2 regions of the Sivoneniella epilithica UHCC 1019 genome follow, and region 2 is predicted to be linked to the other one. Evidence: predicted binding sites of a transcription regulator. Region 2 holds the regulator's gene; the other holds the start of a gene.
What was found. The regulator NtcA, encoded in region 2, controls nitrogen genes in cyanobacteria. The targets are predictions, from matches to a motif close to TTTGTANNNNNNNNTACAAA.

Region 1: a site for NtcA is predicted at 3,404-3,423, ahead of nirB (nitrite reductase large subunit NirB). Genes of this name have one in related genera too.

The regions. Positions count from the first base shown of each region.
Region 1 covers NZ_JBFPDP010000021.1:709-8,842, reverse strand. Annotated here, with positions in the region: gene AB3R30_RS14120 (histidine kinase) at 1-243, shown strand, start outside; gene nirD (nitrite reductase small subunit NirD) at 250-663, opposite strand; gene nirB (nitrite reductase large subunit NirB) at 776-3,337, opposite strand; gene AB3R30_RS14105 (SMI1/KNR4 family protein) at 3,617-4,189, opposite strand; gene AB3R30_RS14100 (YqiA/YcfP family alpha/beta fold hydrolase) at 4,226-4,864, opposite strand; gene AB3R30_RS14095 (hypothetical protein) at 4,938-5,084, shown strand; gene AB3R30_RS14090 (Uma2 family endonuclease) at 5,081-5,680, shown strand; partial or broken gene AB3R30_RS14085 (ISKra4 family transposase) at 6,079-7,164, opposite strand; gene AB3R30_RS14080 (hypothetical protein) at 7,398-7,655, shown strand; gene AB3R30_RS14075 (HNH endonuclease) at 7,652-8,095, shown strand.
Region 2 covers NZ_JBFPDP010000017.1:19,787-27,920, forward strand. Annotated here, with positions in the region: gene AB3R30_RS12350 (lysostaphin resistance A-like protein) at 1-204, shown strand, start outside; gene pcrA (DNA helicase PcrA) at 207-2,558, opposite strand; gene fabI (enoyl-ACP reductase FabI) at 2,712-3,491, opposite strand; gene ntcA (global nitrogen regulator NtcA) at 3,815-4,552, shown strand; gene AB3R30_RS12370 (DUF3084 domain-containing protein) at 4,708-6,054, shown strand; gene corA (magnesium/cobalt transporter CorA) at 6,156-7,361, shown strand; gene AB3R30_RS12380 (hypothetical protein) at 7,358-8,068, shown strand; RNA gene rnpB (RNase P RNA component class A) at 8,127-8,134, shown strand, end outside.

The DNA.
Region 1 (8,134 bases), on a different contig from region 2:
CGCACGACGCAAAAAGTACAGGTCAGCGTGGAAGATAACGGACCTGGGATTCCTTCGGAAAATCAAGAGCGAATTTTTGAGGAATGCTTTCGCCTCAAACGAGATGAAGACAAATCAGGATATGGGATTGGGCTGTCTTTATGCCAGCGAATTATTCGCGCTCACTATGGGCAAATTTGGGTAGACTCTACCTCAAATCACGGCAGTTGCTTTCACTTCACGCTGCCTGTCTTTCGGAAGTAGATCAAGTTAGGATTCAGATGATTGATTGATGATCCCAATTTGCACCTGACCGTCCACTACTTGAACTGGATAGGTGAGTACGCTGACGCTTTCATCATCCAAACATTGCCCCGTGAGCAGGCTGAAGTTTTGCTTGTAAATGGGGGAAGCTACTTTGGGAATGCCGTTGCGATTCGTAGAACGATCCCTACGGGAATCGCCCACAATCCCTCGTGATAAAACCTGTGCTTTGCTAAAAGGATCATAGTTGCTGATAGCGTAGACTGTTTCACTCTGCTCTACTTCACTTCGCCCGATGCGAAATACAGCAATTTGTTCACCATTGACGAGAGCGCAGACCCCTGTGTTGGGCAGAATGCGGTCTAAAGAACAAACAGAAATCCACTGGGCAACCTGTTGATTAGAAAGAGATTGAGTCATGATGTCGTTTTGAGTTTTGAGTTTTGAGTTTTGAGTTTTAAGACACACAAGCATTTAAGTCTCGGATACTGAGAGATGAAGGTGACAGGAGACAAAATGTTTACCCTTGCCCCTAACTTCTAGCTCCTAATTCCATCAACTGGCGTTCGTGTTCATAGGCTGGACGTTTTTGATCTCGTTCTTCGACGAAGAGTAGGGCTGGATCTGGTTGATCGGAGTTGACGAAGTGGGTAAAGCGCTGGCGTTTGGCGGGATCTTCGACTGTTTTTTTCCATTCGCAGGCGTAGGTGGCAACTTGGTAGGACATTTCTGCTTCCAGTTGGGCACAGATACCGAGGGAGTCTTCAATCACTACTTGCTTGAGGTATTCGATGCCGCCTTCTAGCTTGTTTAGCCAAGTAGCCGTGCGCTCTAGCCGATTTGCGGTGCGGATGTAGAACATGAGGAAGCGATCGCAGTATTTAATCAGCGTTTCTTGATCAATGTCGGCAGCGAGTAATACAGCGTGTTGGGGTTTAATGCCGCCATTGCCGCAGACGTATAGATTCCAGCCTTTTTCGGTGGCAATTATGCCAAAGTCTTTGCTTTGCGCTTCGGCACATTCGCGGGTGCAGCCGGATACCGCACTTTTGATTTTGTGGGGTGCCCGGAGTCCGCGATAGCGCAGTTCTATAGCGATCGCCAAGTTAGTAGAATCCTGCACTCCAAAACGGCACCAGGTACTTCCCACACAGGATTTCACCGTGCGTAGCGCTTTGCCATAGGCATGACCTGATTCAAAACCTGCTGCAATTAATCGTTCCCAGATCAGCGGCAGTTGATCGACCCGTGCGCCCAGCAAATCGATCCGCTGACCGCCGGTAATTTTGGTGTAGAGGTCAAAGTCGCGTGCCACTTCACCCAGCACAATCAGCTTCTCTGGGGTTATCTCTCCACCGGGAATGCGCGGAATCACGGAATAGGTGCCGTCTCGCTGAATGTTTGCCAGAAACGCATCGTTGGTATCTTGTAAGCCCGCGTGAGGCGCATTCAAAATATGCTCATTCCAGGTGGAGGCAAGGATAGACGCGATCGCGGGTTTGCAAATCTCACAGCCTTTCCCCTCGCCGTATAGCACCAGCAGTTCTTCAAAGGTTTGGATGCCTTGGGTGCGAACGAGATGATAAAGCTCTTGACGCGAGTAGGTGAAGTGTTCACACAGATGATTTTTCACTTCTAGTCCGGCTTTTTTCATCTCCATTTTCAGCAGATCTGTGACCAGCGGCACACAGCCACCACAACCTGTTCCTGCCGTAGTACATTTTTTAACGGTGCCAATATCCGTCAGGTTGCCTGCTTGAATTGCCGAGCAAATGTCGCCCTTAGTGACGTTGTTGCACGAACAGATTTGGGCGCTGTCGGGCAAGCTGTCTACACCCATGCTGACGGTGGCTTTGTCTTCGCGGGGCGGGATCAGCAAGTCTTCAGCATAGGGCGGCACTGCCATATCGTTTTGCATCATTTGCAGCAGGGTGCCATAGGCAGAGGCATCGCCAATCAGAATGCCACCCAACACGCGATCGCCCGCTTCATTCAACACCAGCTTTTTATAAATGCCCTGTTGATTATCAATCCAGGTTAGGTCTTTTGCGCCGGGAGTTTTGCTAAAGCCATCGCCAAAGCTGGCAACATCTACACCCAAAAGTTTCAGCTTGGTAGACATATCCGCCCCGGTGAAGCTGCTGCTGCCGAACTCGCACAGGTTATCGGCTGCCACGCTTGCCATCGTATAGCCGGGAGCAACCAAGCCATAAATGCGCTGATTGTAAAGGGCGCATTCTCCGATCGCGTAGATTGTAGGATCAGAGGTTTGACAATAGTCATTAATCACAATGCCGCCGCGATCGCCCACTTCCAGCCCAGATTCCCGCGCCAGTTCATCACGGGGGCGAATCCCTGCCGAAAATACAATCATGTCGGTTTGCAATTCCGAGCCATCCGCAAACAGCATCTTGCAGACCTGCCCCTGCTCATTCATGACAATTCCGCTGGTGGATTTATTGACATGCACACCCACTCCCAGCGCTTCAATCTTGTCTCGCAGTACCGCACCGCCCAATTCATCAATTTGCACTGGCATCAATCGGGGTGCAAACTCGACTACATGAGTGTCTAAACCCATACTCTTTAACGCATTGGCGCATTCCAGCCCCAACAAGCCGCCGCCAATCACCACGCCCGTTTTGCACTGTTTCGCATAGGCAGCCATCGCTTCTAGGTCTTCGATCGTGCGATAGACAAACGTGCCCTGCGCCTCCTTGCCTTGGATGGGTGGCACAAAGGGATAGGAGCCTGTTGCCAACACGAGATGGTCATAGGGAAGCACCATGCCGTTGGCTGAGGTGACGGTTTTGTGGGTTCGATCAATGCTGACTGCTTTATCACCGATCTGTACCTGAATAGTGTTTTCTAGGTAGAAATCAGGCGCAACCAAGGACAAATCGTCTGCCGTTTTTCCGGTGAAAAACTCGCTAAGATGAACGCGATCGTAGGCAACACGAGGCTCTTCGCAAAAGGTCGTCAAGTTCCAGGTTTCAGTCGCTCCTTTTGCAACCATCCGCTCTAAAAACTTGTGACCCACCATTCCGTTGCCAATCACAATCAAGTTTTTCGTTGGCAAGTTTTTCTCAGGCATATCGGCTTCTCAATTGCGCGTATGAAAGATCTCTGTCTAAGACAGTGTTCGATTTGCTCAGTTTGTTTTGTGAGTATTGCTACAAAAAAACTCACTTAATGAGTAAAGCGCATAATCCCAATCTTTTTATGGCATTGGATTTGCTTCAAGAAGACAAAGCGCCAAACTATAATTGCGATCGCTGTCTCCTATGGCTCAAAGCCAATGCTCAAAAGATATGGCATGTCATTAAGAGCACAGTTTCGCTGCTTTTACGTCTTTGAGTTGAGTTGCAGCCTATCATTCTTGTAAAGGTGATGGAATCCAATATTCTGGACGACCATTGTTTTGAGTTACTTCATCGAAAATCTTAATCAGCCAGTCTTCAAAAGAGTTAGCAATAACGTGCTCTGTGTGCCACTCTTCAAACAAGTAATCATGTTGAGAATCAAGCACTTTGTACTCTGAATTGGCAAAGGTTGTAATATCAAAACTACAGAAATCACCTGTGTTTACATAACCTAAATAACAAAAAGCAATATACTTTTTCTCGCCATCATCCTCGACATAAACCTTGTCTTGGTAATAATTAAACGGAACAAGAGCACTGGTGCTTTGAATCAGAACTCCACTATTAGTCCACCAGGGCGAATTAATTTCAAAACTCGGTTCATCGCTGCAAAAAATATTTGCTCCATTGCTAAACTTCAAAAATTCTTTGTAGCTATCAGGTAGAACAAATCCAAGCTCTTCTTCACAGCGTTGAATATCATTTTGAGTGGCAGGCGCGTTGAATTTAAACCCTAGCTCAACATTTTGAGCTTTTAATACTTGTTGTGCCTGCTCAATCTTTTTTGGAAGCCATGTATGCATATTAAGACCGATGAACTAGACCCATGAATTAATGAATTATGTCAGTGAGCAAAACTCTTGAATGCCTTGCCAAATGATGTCGCTGGCATCGGTTAAGCCGTGGTCGCTGTCGAGTTCAACTAGAGTCACCCAGGGTCGCGCTTCGGCAAATTCAATGCTGGTTTGTAGCGGAATGACTTCATCATTTTTGCCATGAAATAGTAAGGTTGGCACCGATCGCAACAATTCGGTTTCGCGATAGTGAGCAGCATCTTCAGCAAACTGATAGCTAATCGGCAGCATTTTCTCTGCGCCATAGTGATAGACGGGCAAAAAGCCTTCCGTTTTCCACTGCTGCACTTGTTCGTAACCTAAGCGAGGCAACCAATGGGAGAGAAATCCGAAAGCTGGCGCAAGCAAAACTAATCGCTCTACTTGGGGTTGACGTTGCCCTAGCCAAGCAGCAGTTAATCCGCCAAAACTAGAACCAATCAAAGTAACGGGGGCTGGCGGGGCTGGCAATTCAGCTTCCACTTGTTGTAGTTGGCGAGTCAAGGTGAGATAGGTGAAATCGCCTTGGTTTAGGTCGGGAATCGTTAAGGGCAAGTTAAGTTGGGCAAAGCGATCGCTCAAGCTTTTCGCTTTAACCGACTGAGGGCTGGAGGCAAACCCATGAAGATAAAAATATTGGTGCATTGGTTTTTTAATGGACGATCATTCAAATCATAATCAATTGGTTTAGAGCCTGACTTTAACAAGCCTTATAACGATGTTCAAATCAATTGATTACACGGCAAATTTGGCGATCGCGGCATTAGATAAAGATAAAGTCATTATCTATCAGCACAATTTTTCCTCAGAAAACCTGTCACGATACAATCAAAGTACATCACGCTTTATCTGCTTCTTTCTATGAAAGCGACCCAGCATTTGACCTTTGATGAATACCTGGCTCTGGAAGATACCGGGGTTGAAGGACGTAGCGAATTGATTGATGGGGAGCTATTTGAATTGCCACCAGAATCTGGATTAAATGTCATTATTGCCAGCTATTTGTTTTTGGTATTGCGAGAGATTGGGATTCCGTTTCAGTTGATTCATATGGGGCGCTGCGAAATTCAAACTCCCGTGTTGCGATCAAGTGATGCTGCCAATCGGTTTCCTGATTTGGTGTTGCTACGTCCAGAACATTTGCCGCTCGTGCAAAAACGCCTCACGATTTCCTTAGATATGCCTCCGCCTCGCCTTGTAGTGGAGGTCGTTAGCCCTGGCAAAACTAGCTACGATCGCGATTATCTGCACAAACGCGATCAGTATGCCGCCGTTGCCGTTCCAGAGTATTGGATTGTGAATCCCGAAGAGCAAACGGTGCTGGTGTTGCAGTTGAAGGCAGGCGCTTATATCGAAGTTGGCACATTTAAAGGGGAGCGATCGCTACTATCTCTTAAAATTCCACAACTACAGTTAACTGCCACCCAACTTTTTGCAGCAGTCGAACTGAGCAACCCCTAAAATGTTTGGGATAAAAGCGCTATGGCAAGCAATCTGCAAAAGCTTAGTATGACCAGGAGAACATAAGTAATGAACTTTGCTGAAGATTGCACTAACTCTGTATTACGCTTTTTGATGACGTTCGCTTGAGGTTGGAGATCGCTTTATCTTTAAGCAAAATTGCAAAAGCGGGTAGCAATTCAACTTAAGTGCAGTGTTGCTAAGTTAGACCGAGAAAACGATAAGTATCTTTTGTTTGAGATGGGAATACTAACTGTAGTCACCGCATTCAGACTGGGATAATCACTTAAATGACATTTGACTGTAAAGACTTATGGTCTGGCATACCAGCAATCAAACTTTTAGAAAAAGATACTTTGCCTAAAGGTCTTTTTGAGAGTATCCCAGTCTTGCAAGACTTAATTTGAGAATTGCCCATTGAGGTAAGCAGTATGCTGGAGAAGCACCTGCGGAACATTGTCCTTTTTCCATTGCGCTCCTGCTAGCTTTATCCGTTGCCCAATTTGTTTGACCGTTGATTCAATTGCACCTGAACCGATGGAAATGCCTTCAGCTTGGTAATAGCCATAGTTGACAATCCGATGTCGATGTTTGCCCAGATAGGCAATAAAGGTTATGACTCGCTCGTGTTGCCATACGCCTTCGGCGGGGCTTTGCCCTACGTTGAACTGCTCAATGGCACCATCCACATCACCTTGCCACAAACGGGCTTCTGCCGCATCTAAGCGTTGTACAGAACCGCCCACTTTGCCCAAATTCTCGACCAGGTGATCCCAGTCCAAAATCTCTCGTCGTCCAGTGAGGTTGCCAATCGCCCCATAGAGATTCCAGATGCCGTCATGCCCATCGCCTAGGCAAGTCAGCGGGGTCGCCAAGGGTTTGGGCATTAACCCAGTCCACTAAGCTTGAATTCTCCTGGAAAAACGCACTCACACAGCACTGGTGCAGATTCACGGCTTTGTAGTCTCGCCATTCACTCGGTTCGCCTTGCGGGGTTCGCAAGCGCACTTTGCCTCCATCCACACTCATCTCTTCAACGGGTTGTACCACCTGCGGTCAATCAAAGGTTTGACGATGCACTAACCGCTGTTGGGTGCTGTGAGAAATCGCCACTCCGGTCAAGACTTGAATATCCTCAGCCGCCCGCTTATAGGACTCATTCGCACTCAACAACAAGCAACACTTTTCCAGATAGGGACTCCATTGGGTGTAGGCTTTGACATCCAGTTTTTGAGCTTGTTTCTCACTCACACTCAATTGTCCAATGATGCTGCCGATGGCGCGTTTGCGTCCGCTTGTCGTGCTACTACTTGTTGCAATAAAAAATTACCAATTTCTGGACTCACATGCTCAAGCCTATGCTCTCGCACCGCCACTTCAATTCCTGCTAATGTTTTGACTTGTTCCGGGTCAGTTTCTTCGTACAATAGAGCGGCGATGGCTTGAGCGTAGGCTTGGATTTGGGCTTTCTTGGCAGTGTCCATACGTCTCCTGCGGTAGAGGTCAATTGCTCAAGGTTTAGCGCTGGTTCAGAAAAACAAACCTAAGCACTTATACTCGTCACAAAGGTGGATACACTCTCTGCGATCGCCCTCATAGTTCTTCCCAAAAAGCGCGTTGGCGTAGCATGTGAAGTGCGTATCGTTTTTGCAGGAAAAATTTTGATTATACTGATCATATTAGGATTTTATCGCCCTCACACAACTCATGACTGATTATGGCTGTTGCTAAAGCTTACGAAGAACTGATTGAGTTTATTGCAGTTGGAACTAGCCCTGATACTTTAGTTGCTTTCCAGCCATCGAAAGAGGTTAAAGAGAGAGTTGCTGAATTAATTGCTTGTGAGAAAACAGAGGGGATCTCTTCAGCAGAGAAGTCTGAATTAGACCATTATTTGCAGTTAGAGCATTTGATGAGATTAGCAAAGGCTCGTGCCCGACAGTATTTGACTGCGGAGATCGATCGTGGCTTATGAGTCGTCCGTATATTAATGAAGAGTTGAGGCGATTGATTTCTGAACGCGCCGATCATCTTTGTGAATATTGTTTGATTCACGAAGAAGATACTTTTCTGGGTTGTCAGGTTGATCACATTGTTAGCGTCAAGCATGGTGGATCAACAGAGTCAGATAATCTTGCTTATGCTTGTGCTTTTTGTAATCGATATAAAGGAAGCGATCTGGGTTCTGTGCTGTTACCTAATCGTGAACTAATCCGCTTCTTTGACCCACGCCACAATCGCTGGAGTCACCATTTTCAGTTGAGTGAGTTGATGATTTTACCGCTCACATTGGTTGGTGAAGTTACTGCAAAAATTCTAGAGTTTAACAATGACGATCGCTGCTTGGAGCGACAATTTTTAATCACAATAAACCGCTATCCCACTGCTGCGGCTTTGAGGCAAATGGAAAGATAGAAACGATCGCCCTCTTTCTCAAAAAAGCGAGATCGCGAG
Region 2 (8,134 bases):
ATTGGGCTTCATGCGGGGTTAGTTTGGGGCAATTACTTAATCGAGGTGGGCAAGCTGGTTGAATATACCGACCGCGTACCTGCTTGGATTACAGGCATTAATCGCAATCCTTTAGTGGGGCTGACTGGTTTCTTGTTTCTGCTAGGATTGGCGATCGCGGTGCGCTACTACGCACAGCGCCAATTGGCTAATTCAAAGTGGTAAGGCTAATCTTCTCGCCGAATAGGAGTCATTTTGGGATCAATAATCTTTTGCCCCAAGCCTGGAAACTTGACGGCTAAACAAATTTTGTTGCCTGCGCCAAAAATACGGACGACTTCCCCTTCGCCATAAGCTTTGTGAATTAAGCGATCGCCCACACTCCAATCATTCGCATGGCTATTGGGCATATTACGTGATTCGCTTTTGTTCCGACGAATTTCAGAAATTGGTTTCGTCCACTTATTAGGAATTGCCGCCGCCACATTAGAGTTAAGCAATTCTCTAGGCAACTCTGCTAAAAAGAGCGAGGGGCTTGCAGGTTCGCGAGTGCCATATAAGCGGCGTTCCCTGGCATAGGAAATAAAGAGTCGCTCTTGGGCACGGGTGATCCCCACATAGCAAAGTCGCCGTTCTTCTTCCAATGCAGCGGGATCTTCCATGGAACGATAGTTGGGAAACAACCCTTGCTCTAATCCAATCAAAAATACTACCGGGAATTCCAGACCTTTTGAGGAGTGCAGCGTCATTAAAGATACTTTTTGATCTTCTTCTCCTAAGTTATCGAGGTCAGAGGCTAATGAGGCACTGGCTAGGAAACCGAGCAAGCTAGGATCATCGTTGTTCTCCTCAAATTGCAGCACCGCATTGTAAAGTTCCTGCACGTTTTCCAGGCGATCGGTGGCTTCATCGGTTCCCTGATTTCTCAGGTCTGCTACATAGCCAGAGTCTTCAAGTACGCCTTGGGCAATTTCGCTAGCGGAACAAGCATCCAATTCCTGTCGCCATTTTTGAATAATCTGAGCAAACTGAAGCACTCCTTTAGCAGACCGACCCGCTAAAGATTTAACTGAGGTTTCGTCCGATAAAATTTCCCACAGGGGGATGCTCAATTCTTGGGAAGCTTTGACCAAAGAATCGATCGTGGTTTTGCCAATGCCGCGACGAGGTGTGTTGATGACGCGCAGGAGGCTGATGGTGTCAAAGGGGTTGGCGATCGCCCTGAGATATCCCAGCACATCCTTAATTTCTTTGCGATCGTAGAACCGCAGTCCGCCCACGACTTTATAGGGAATTTGTAATTTTACCAGCGAGTCTTCCATTGCCCGCGATTGAGCATTGGTGCGATACAAAATGGCAAACTTACCGTGGTGTAGTTCAGGATGCTTTGCCTCTAACTGGCGAATTTGATTGGTGACAAATTCTGCTTCTGACGTTTCATCATCGGCTCGATATAAGAAGATCGGTTCACCTTCACCCCGCGTCGGTTTCAGCACTTTATCAATGCGTTCGGTGTTGTTGTCGATCAGTTGATTGGCAACTTCTAAAATATTTCGGGTCGAACGATAGTTTTCCTCCAGCTTGACCATTGTGCGGGTGTCGTCGTCATGCAGGCGATCGCCAAAATCATCCTGAAACCCCATCAGAATCGTGAAATCTGCCGCCCGAAATGAATAAATAGATTGATCCGCATCACCCACCACAAACACCGAGCGATACTCCCATTCGTTAAAGGTGTTAGAGTTTTCACCATTGGTCACGAGCAGACTGATCAAATCGTATTGCGTCCGGTTTGTGTCTTGATATTCATCCACCAACACATGGCGAAAACGCTTGTGCCAATAGGCGCGGACTTGCTCATTTTGTTTCAACAACTGGACTGGCGTAAGAATCAGATCATCAAAATCCAGCGCATTATTTGCCGACAACGTGTCTTGATACATGCTGTAGACATTGGCAATCACTCGTCCGCGAAAATTAGACTGATCTTTTTCTAAATCTTGGGGCGAGAGGCTCTTATTTTTCGCGTTACTAATGGCATAGCGAACCGATTTTGGATCAAACTTTTTGTCGTCTAAGTTAAGTTTTTGAGTGACAATTTCTTTGACTAAACTTTGAGCATCCGATTCGTCAAAAATAGAAAAATTGCGGGTCCATTTGCGCCCACTACCATCTTGATATTTTTCGATGTCAAACCGCAAAATTCGGGCACAAAGCGCATGAAATGTCCCAATCCAAAGCTCTTTGGTAATATTTTTGTAAACGTAAGATCTTAGCCGGGTTTGTTCAATAGGAGAGAGCGCATCTAAGGGTTTACCAAAATCGCTGCGGGCTTTTTGATCGGCAAATAATTTTTCGATTCGCTCTTTCATTTCCCGTGCGGCTTTGTTTGTAAAGGTGACCGCCAGGATGTTTTCAGGATCAACGCGATGATTTAGGACTAGGTTTGCAATGCGGTAGGTGAGCGCCCGCGTTTTGCCAGAACCCGCTCCTGCTACTACCAACAGCGGTCCACAGTAGTGTTCTACGGCACGACGCTGAGAGGAATTGAGGTGGCTGATATCGAGAGTCTGGCTCATGGAGGCTATTTTGCGGAAGGTGCAGTTTCTAGATAAGGGTATCGCATCTTGCTAAATCCTGTGGGGTTTGACCAAGAGGATATCGGAGTTTACTGGGGCGATCGCCCCCTGAATGAAACAAATGATTGGTGCGGTCAACCAGGATTGCTTTGCCTAAGCCATGCCCAAAATCTCGTAGCCCGCATCCACATAAAGAATCTGCCCTGTCATGCCGCTGGATAGATCACTGCACAAAAAAGCGGCAGTGTTTCCCACTTCTGTTTGGGTGACGGTGCGACGTAAGGGCGCGACGGCTTCCACATGATGAATCATATCCAAAATTCCGCCCACCGCAGAGGATGCCAGAGTGCGGATGGGTCCGGCAGAAATGCCATTCACTCGAATCTTTTGAGGTCCCAGTTCCGCTGCCAAATATCGGACGCTCATTTCCAAACCCGCTTTGGCGATCCCCATGACGTTGTAATTGGGGATCACTCGCACACCACCTAAATAGGTAAGTGTGACAATGCTGCCGCCTTCGGTCATCAATGGCTTTGCTGCACCACAGAGCTTAACGAGGGAGTAGGTGCTTATATCCAGTGCTGTGGCGAACCCGGAGCGAGATGTTTCCACGAAGCCGCCTGTCAGGTCATCTCGGTTGGCAAATGCTAGACAGTGAATCAAAATGTCGATTCTGCCCCACTTATCGCCTACGGTTTCAAAGGCAGATTGAATTTGAGCATCATCTTGAACGTTTAATGGAACAAATACACTGGGATTGAGGGGTTCTACCAACTCAGCTACCTTTTTTTCCATTTTCCCTTTTTCATCGGGTAGATAGGAAATGCCAATGTTCGCGCCGGCTTTGTGAAGCTGTTGGGCAATGCCCCACGCGATCGAGCGGTTATTAGCGATTCCGGTTACAAGGGCGTTTTTCCCAGTCAAGTCCAGCATGGCAATCAATCCTTTGAGGGCACCTATGAGGATACTGAAATATGGGGTATAAAGATAGCACTCCTAGTTAGTTCAAGAGTTCTAAAGTTTAGCTGCAAAAAGGATTTCAATAGATGCCCGTAATTATTTTTGCAATGAATTTTGTTCAATTTGCCAAGCTGCGGTTAAGATACTGATACTTTCTAGGCTCTTTATATGGGTAAGAAAGCGGTAGGTAAGTGACTCTAAGCTTTTGTATAGGGGCTGCGATCGCCTTATTTTGTAACAAAGGGTACAAAAAACCCTTTAGGAGTGCGTTTAAGTATTCTAAGTTACAGAGTTGAATGCTAATTATTCGGCATGTTTTATTCAACGAGTTGGCACGTAGTAAGGACTCCGAGCAGGGGAATATGGTTGTGACGCAAGATAGACCACTGGCATCGGTATTTCGTCAGATGGGAAGTGGGGTGTTTCCACCCGTTGTTGAATCGTTTGAACGGGGTAAAACGATTTTTTTTCCAGGCGATCCTGCTGAGCGCGTCTACTTCCTAGTTAAGGGAGCCGTAAAGCTTTCTAGGGTATACGAAGCAGGGGAAGAAATTACAGTTGCATTGTTGAGAGAAAATAGTGTGTTTGGGGTGCTGTCGCTGATTACAGGACATCGTTCCGATCGCTTTTATCATGCTGTGGCGTTTACGCCTGTGGAGTTGCTTTCAGTACCGATTGAACAGGTTGAGAAAGCGTTAAAAGATAACCCTGATCTATCGATGATTTTGCTGCAAGGGTTGTCTTCGCGCATTTTGCAGACTGAAATGATGATTGAAACGCTGGCTCATCGCGATATGGGTTCTCGATTGGTTAGCTTTTTGTTGATTCTGTGCCGAGATTTTGGTACGCCCAGTAAAGAAGGAATTACGATTGATCTGAAGCTCTCGCATCAGGCGATCGCAGAAGCGATCGGCTCTACCCGTGTGACGGTCACTCGGCTTTTAGGCGACTTACGGCAAGATAATATGGTTTCGATTCATAAAAAGAAAATTACTGTGCATAATCCTGTAACCTTAAGTCAGCAGTTTACGTGATGAGCTAGAAACCAGCAGTTTATTAAAAATAAGAGTTGTGCGCTCACAAATTCGCAAGTGAGTAGAGCCATCATCAAAGATTCATGGGGTAGGCTATAGATGAGTTTGCCCCTGTTTGCATTGCAAAGGTTAGGGCGTTTTGGTTTGGAGCAGCGATGTCTACGGGGCTGATCCTAATATTTGCAATATTGGTAATTGGTGGTGTGATTGCCACTGTGGGCGATCGCATTGGCACCAAAGTTGGGAAAGCTCGCCTCAGCCTATTTAACTTACGCCCGCGTCGCACGGCAACCTTAATCACCATTTTGACGGGGATCGTCGTTGCTGCTTCCACCTTGGGGATTCTATTTGCAACCAGTGGTCCATTACGCACCGGAGTCTTTGAATTAGGCGCACTTCAACGCAAGCTAAGACGGGCACGCACTGACCTAAACGATGCAAAAAGTCAGTTAGAAACGGCTCAAGCTCAAAAGCAACGTACTGAAGCCGAATTAAACCGGGCAAAAGCCCAAGAAATTGAGGCTCAAAAGCAACTAATGAGTACTCAAAAACAGATTCAAACCATTGGCGGCTCTTTGAAAAGCGCGATCGCCGAACGGAACCGTGCCATGAGCGATCGCGTTACAGTACAGCGGACTCTTGAACAAAACCGCAGCCAACTTGCCACTATCTCTGAGCAAGTATTGCAATTTCGAGCCAATATTAGCCGACTGCAAGCAGAGCAGAGTCAAGTTGTGGCAGTGGCAGAAGAGGAAATTAAAGCCAAAAGTGCAATCATTAGTGAGCGGGAAGGGCGACTGAAACAGCTAGAAGCTCAGCAAGATTTTTTGGTGCAAGAAATTGGCAAGCTGGAGCGAGAAGCCGAGGGGTTGCGCCGGGGTAATGTGGCAATCCAGCGGGGGCAAGTGCTTTCTTCGGCGGTGGTGCGGATTCTTGACCCACGCTCTACCCAAGGCGCGATCGATCAGCTTTTACGAGAAGCCAATCGCTCTGCAACTCAATTGGTGCGACCTGGCACAAAACCGCAGGGACAAATCATTCAAATTACCAAAGCCGAAGTGGATCAACTGATCAGGCAAGTGAGTAACGGTCAAGATTATGTAGTCCGTATTTCGTCAGCTGCCAATTATCTTACTGGAGAAAACCTGGTTCAAGTTTTTGCAGAAGCGGCTCCCAACCGGATTGTTTTTCAAGAAGGGGATCTGATTGCTGCCACGTCTCTAAATCCAGCTAGCTTGAGCGAGGTTCAAATTCAGCAGCGAATTAATCTGCTAGTAACCGCAGCCGGATTTAGGGCGCGGCGTTTGGGAATTCTGACTGATACGGTGCAAATTGGCGATGGGCGAGTCCAAGATCTATTGACATTTATCGAAAAGCTGCAAGGGTACAACGAGACGATCGAGCTAAGAACGATCGCGGAGGAAAAAACATTGACAGCAGGTCCTCTAAAAGTAAATCTGGTGGCAGTACAGAATGGCAAAGAGTTACTGCGATCGCAATAACTCTATCAGTCCTGGCAACAGTACACTAGCAATGATTCCCTTTGAGCAACGATTTACTTTTAGCGATCGCCTTCTCAAAAAATGGTTAAAGGTTTTCTGACATGGTAGACCATCGCTTGCACCCACCCTTAATACAGCTATCTCCTGACCTTGATCAAGACGACTCCTATATTGACTATCACTATCACACCCCCGGCGAGATTCCGGGCACCCTTGATATTGATCCCAAAGCCCCCCCACCCGTCATCATTTTGATTGACTACTCTAAAAAGGGCGCTAGCCGACGCGAACTCGATACCCCCGAAGAAATCATTCCTTATCTAGATACCGAATCAGTTTCCTGGGTCGATGTAAAAGGATTTGGCAATGAAGATATTATGCAGCGATTGGGGGAAGTCTTTAATCTGCATCCGCTCGTGTTAGAAGACGTGGTGAATGTTCCTCAGCGACCCAAAGTGGAAGAACACCCAGAGCAACTGCTGATCATCGCGCGCATGGTCACTTTACGGGACGACGAAGAAACATTTGAAAGTGAGCAGGTTAGTTTTATCTTGGGTCGGCACTACTTGCTCACGGTTCAAGAAGAACCCCGCTACGACAGCTTTGGTCCTATTCGAGAACGGATTCGCACCAGTAAAGGAACCATTTGCTGTAATGGGGCTGATTATCTCACCTATGCCCTGCTAGATTCGATTATTGATGGTTTTTTTCCGGTTCTAGAGATCTATGGTGAACAGCTAGAAGAACTAGAAGATGAAGTAGTAGCCAATCCTAATCGCCAAACTCTGCAAAAGATTCATGAGCTTAAACGTCAGCTACTGACCCTGCGTCGAGCCATTTGGCCTCAGCGGGATGCGATTAATGCCTTGATTCGAGATGGCAGTGATTTGATTAGCAACGATGTCCGTGTTTATTTGCGCGACTGCTATGACCACACGATCCAGGTGTTGGATATGGTGGAAACTTACCGTGAACTGGCTTCTAGCTTGATGGATATCTATCTGTCGTCTGTTAGTAACAAAATGAACGAAGTGATGAAGGTATTAACAGTAACATCTTCTATCTTCATTCCATTAACGTTCATTGCTGGGGTTTATGGCATGAACTTTAATCCTGAAAAGTCGCCGTTCAACATGCCAGAGTTGAATGCTTACTGGGGATATCCTATTTGTTTAGCGGTGATGTTGGCGATCGCGATCGCCATGGTGGCTTTGTTTTGGCGCAGGGGCTGGTTTGAAAATATGTCAGCCGTAAAGCCTCCTAGCAATTCTGACAAAAAAGCGATCGGGATGGGTAATCTTCGATGAGATCGATAGACCCAATCATTTTGGTAATTTACCTAATTGTGATCACCTGGGCACTGTCCAAGATTGTGAGCAGTTTTAATGATGAATATACCGTTTCTTTAGATGAGGAAATTTTAAAGCAGCAGTTAGCCGATCAAAATCTTCAAGATATAGTAGGCGTTGGTTTTGATTTTGAGAAACGCTACGAGTTCGGCAAAGATGACAAGCTGAAACAGTTTGGAGTCAAAGTGACCAATAAATCACAGACTCATTCTATCTACATCGATTGGGACTATTGCGCCACGACCGATTTGCAAGGGCGATCGCGCCGCGTGACCCGTCTTATTCCTGGCACCACTTTAGATTTATTTCAAAATCAGGTCTTTAGTACTGTTGCCCCCGGTGCCACCTTAAAAGAAATTATTACCGCAGAAGACGTTTTAAAGCGCAAAGAGCCGAAAGACAAAGATGCTGCCGTGGCGCTGGAAATGGAAGTGAGCAAACCGCTGCTCGACTTTGAAGCGCTTAAAAAAAGTAAAGATGATCCCCCCAAGAAAAAATACGCCCGATTTATCAGCAGAATAGACCCCTTGGAGTTTAGTCTCGACTTAGCGCTGCGACTGATTGGCTCTACCTATAGTGCAGAGGGCGATCGCATTCAACTACGCTGCAAGTTCATTCTAAAAAAATTGCCATGGCAAGCCGGATTACCTTGGAACCCAAGATAGTCTCAGCTTTTTCTCTTTTCCCTCTTTCCTCTTCCCTTCAACTACACTAGTCTTGGAAAGAGTAGG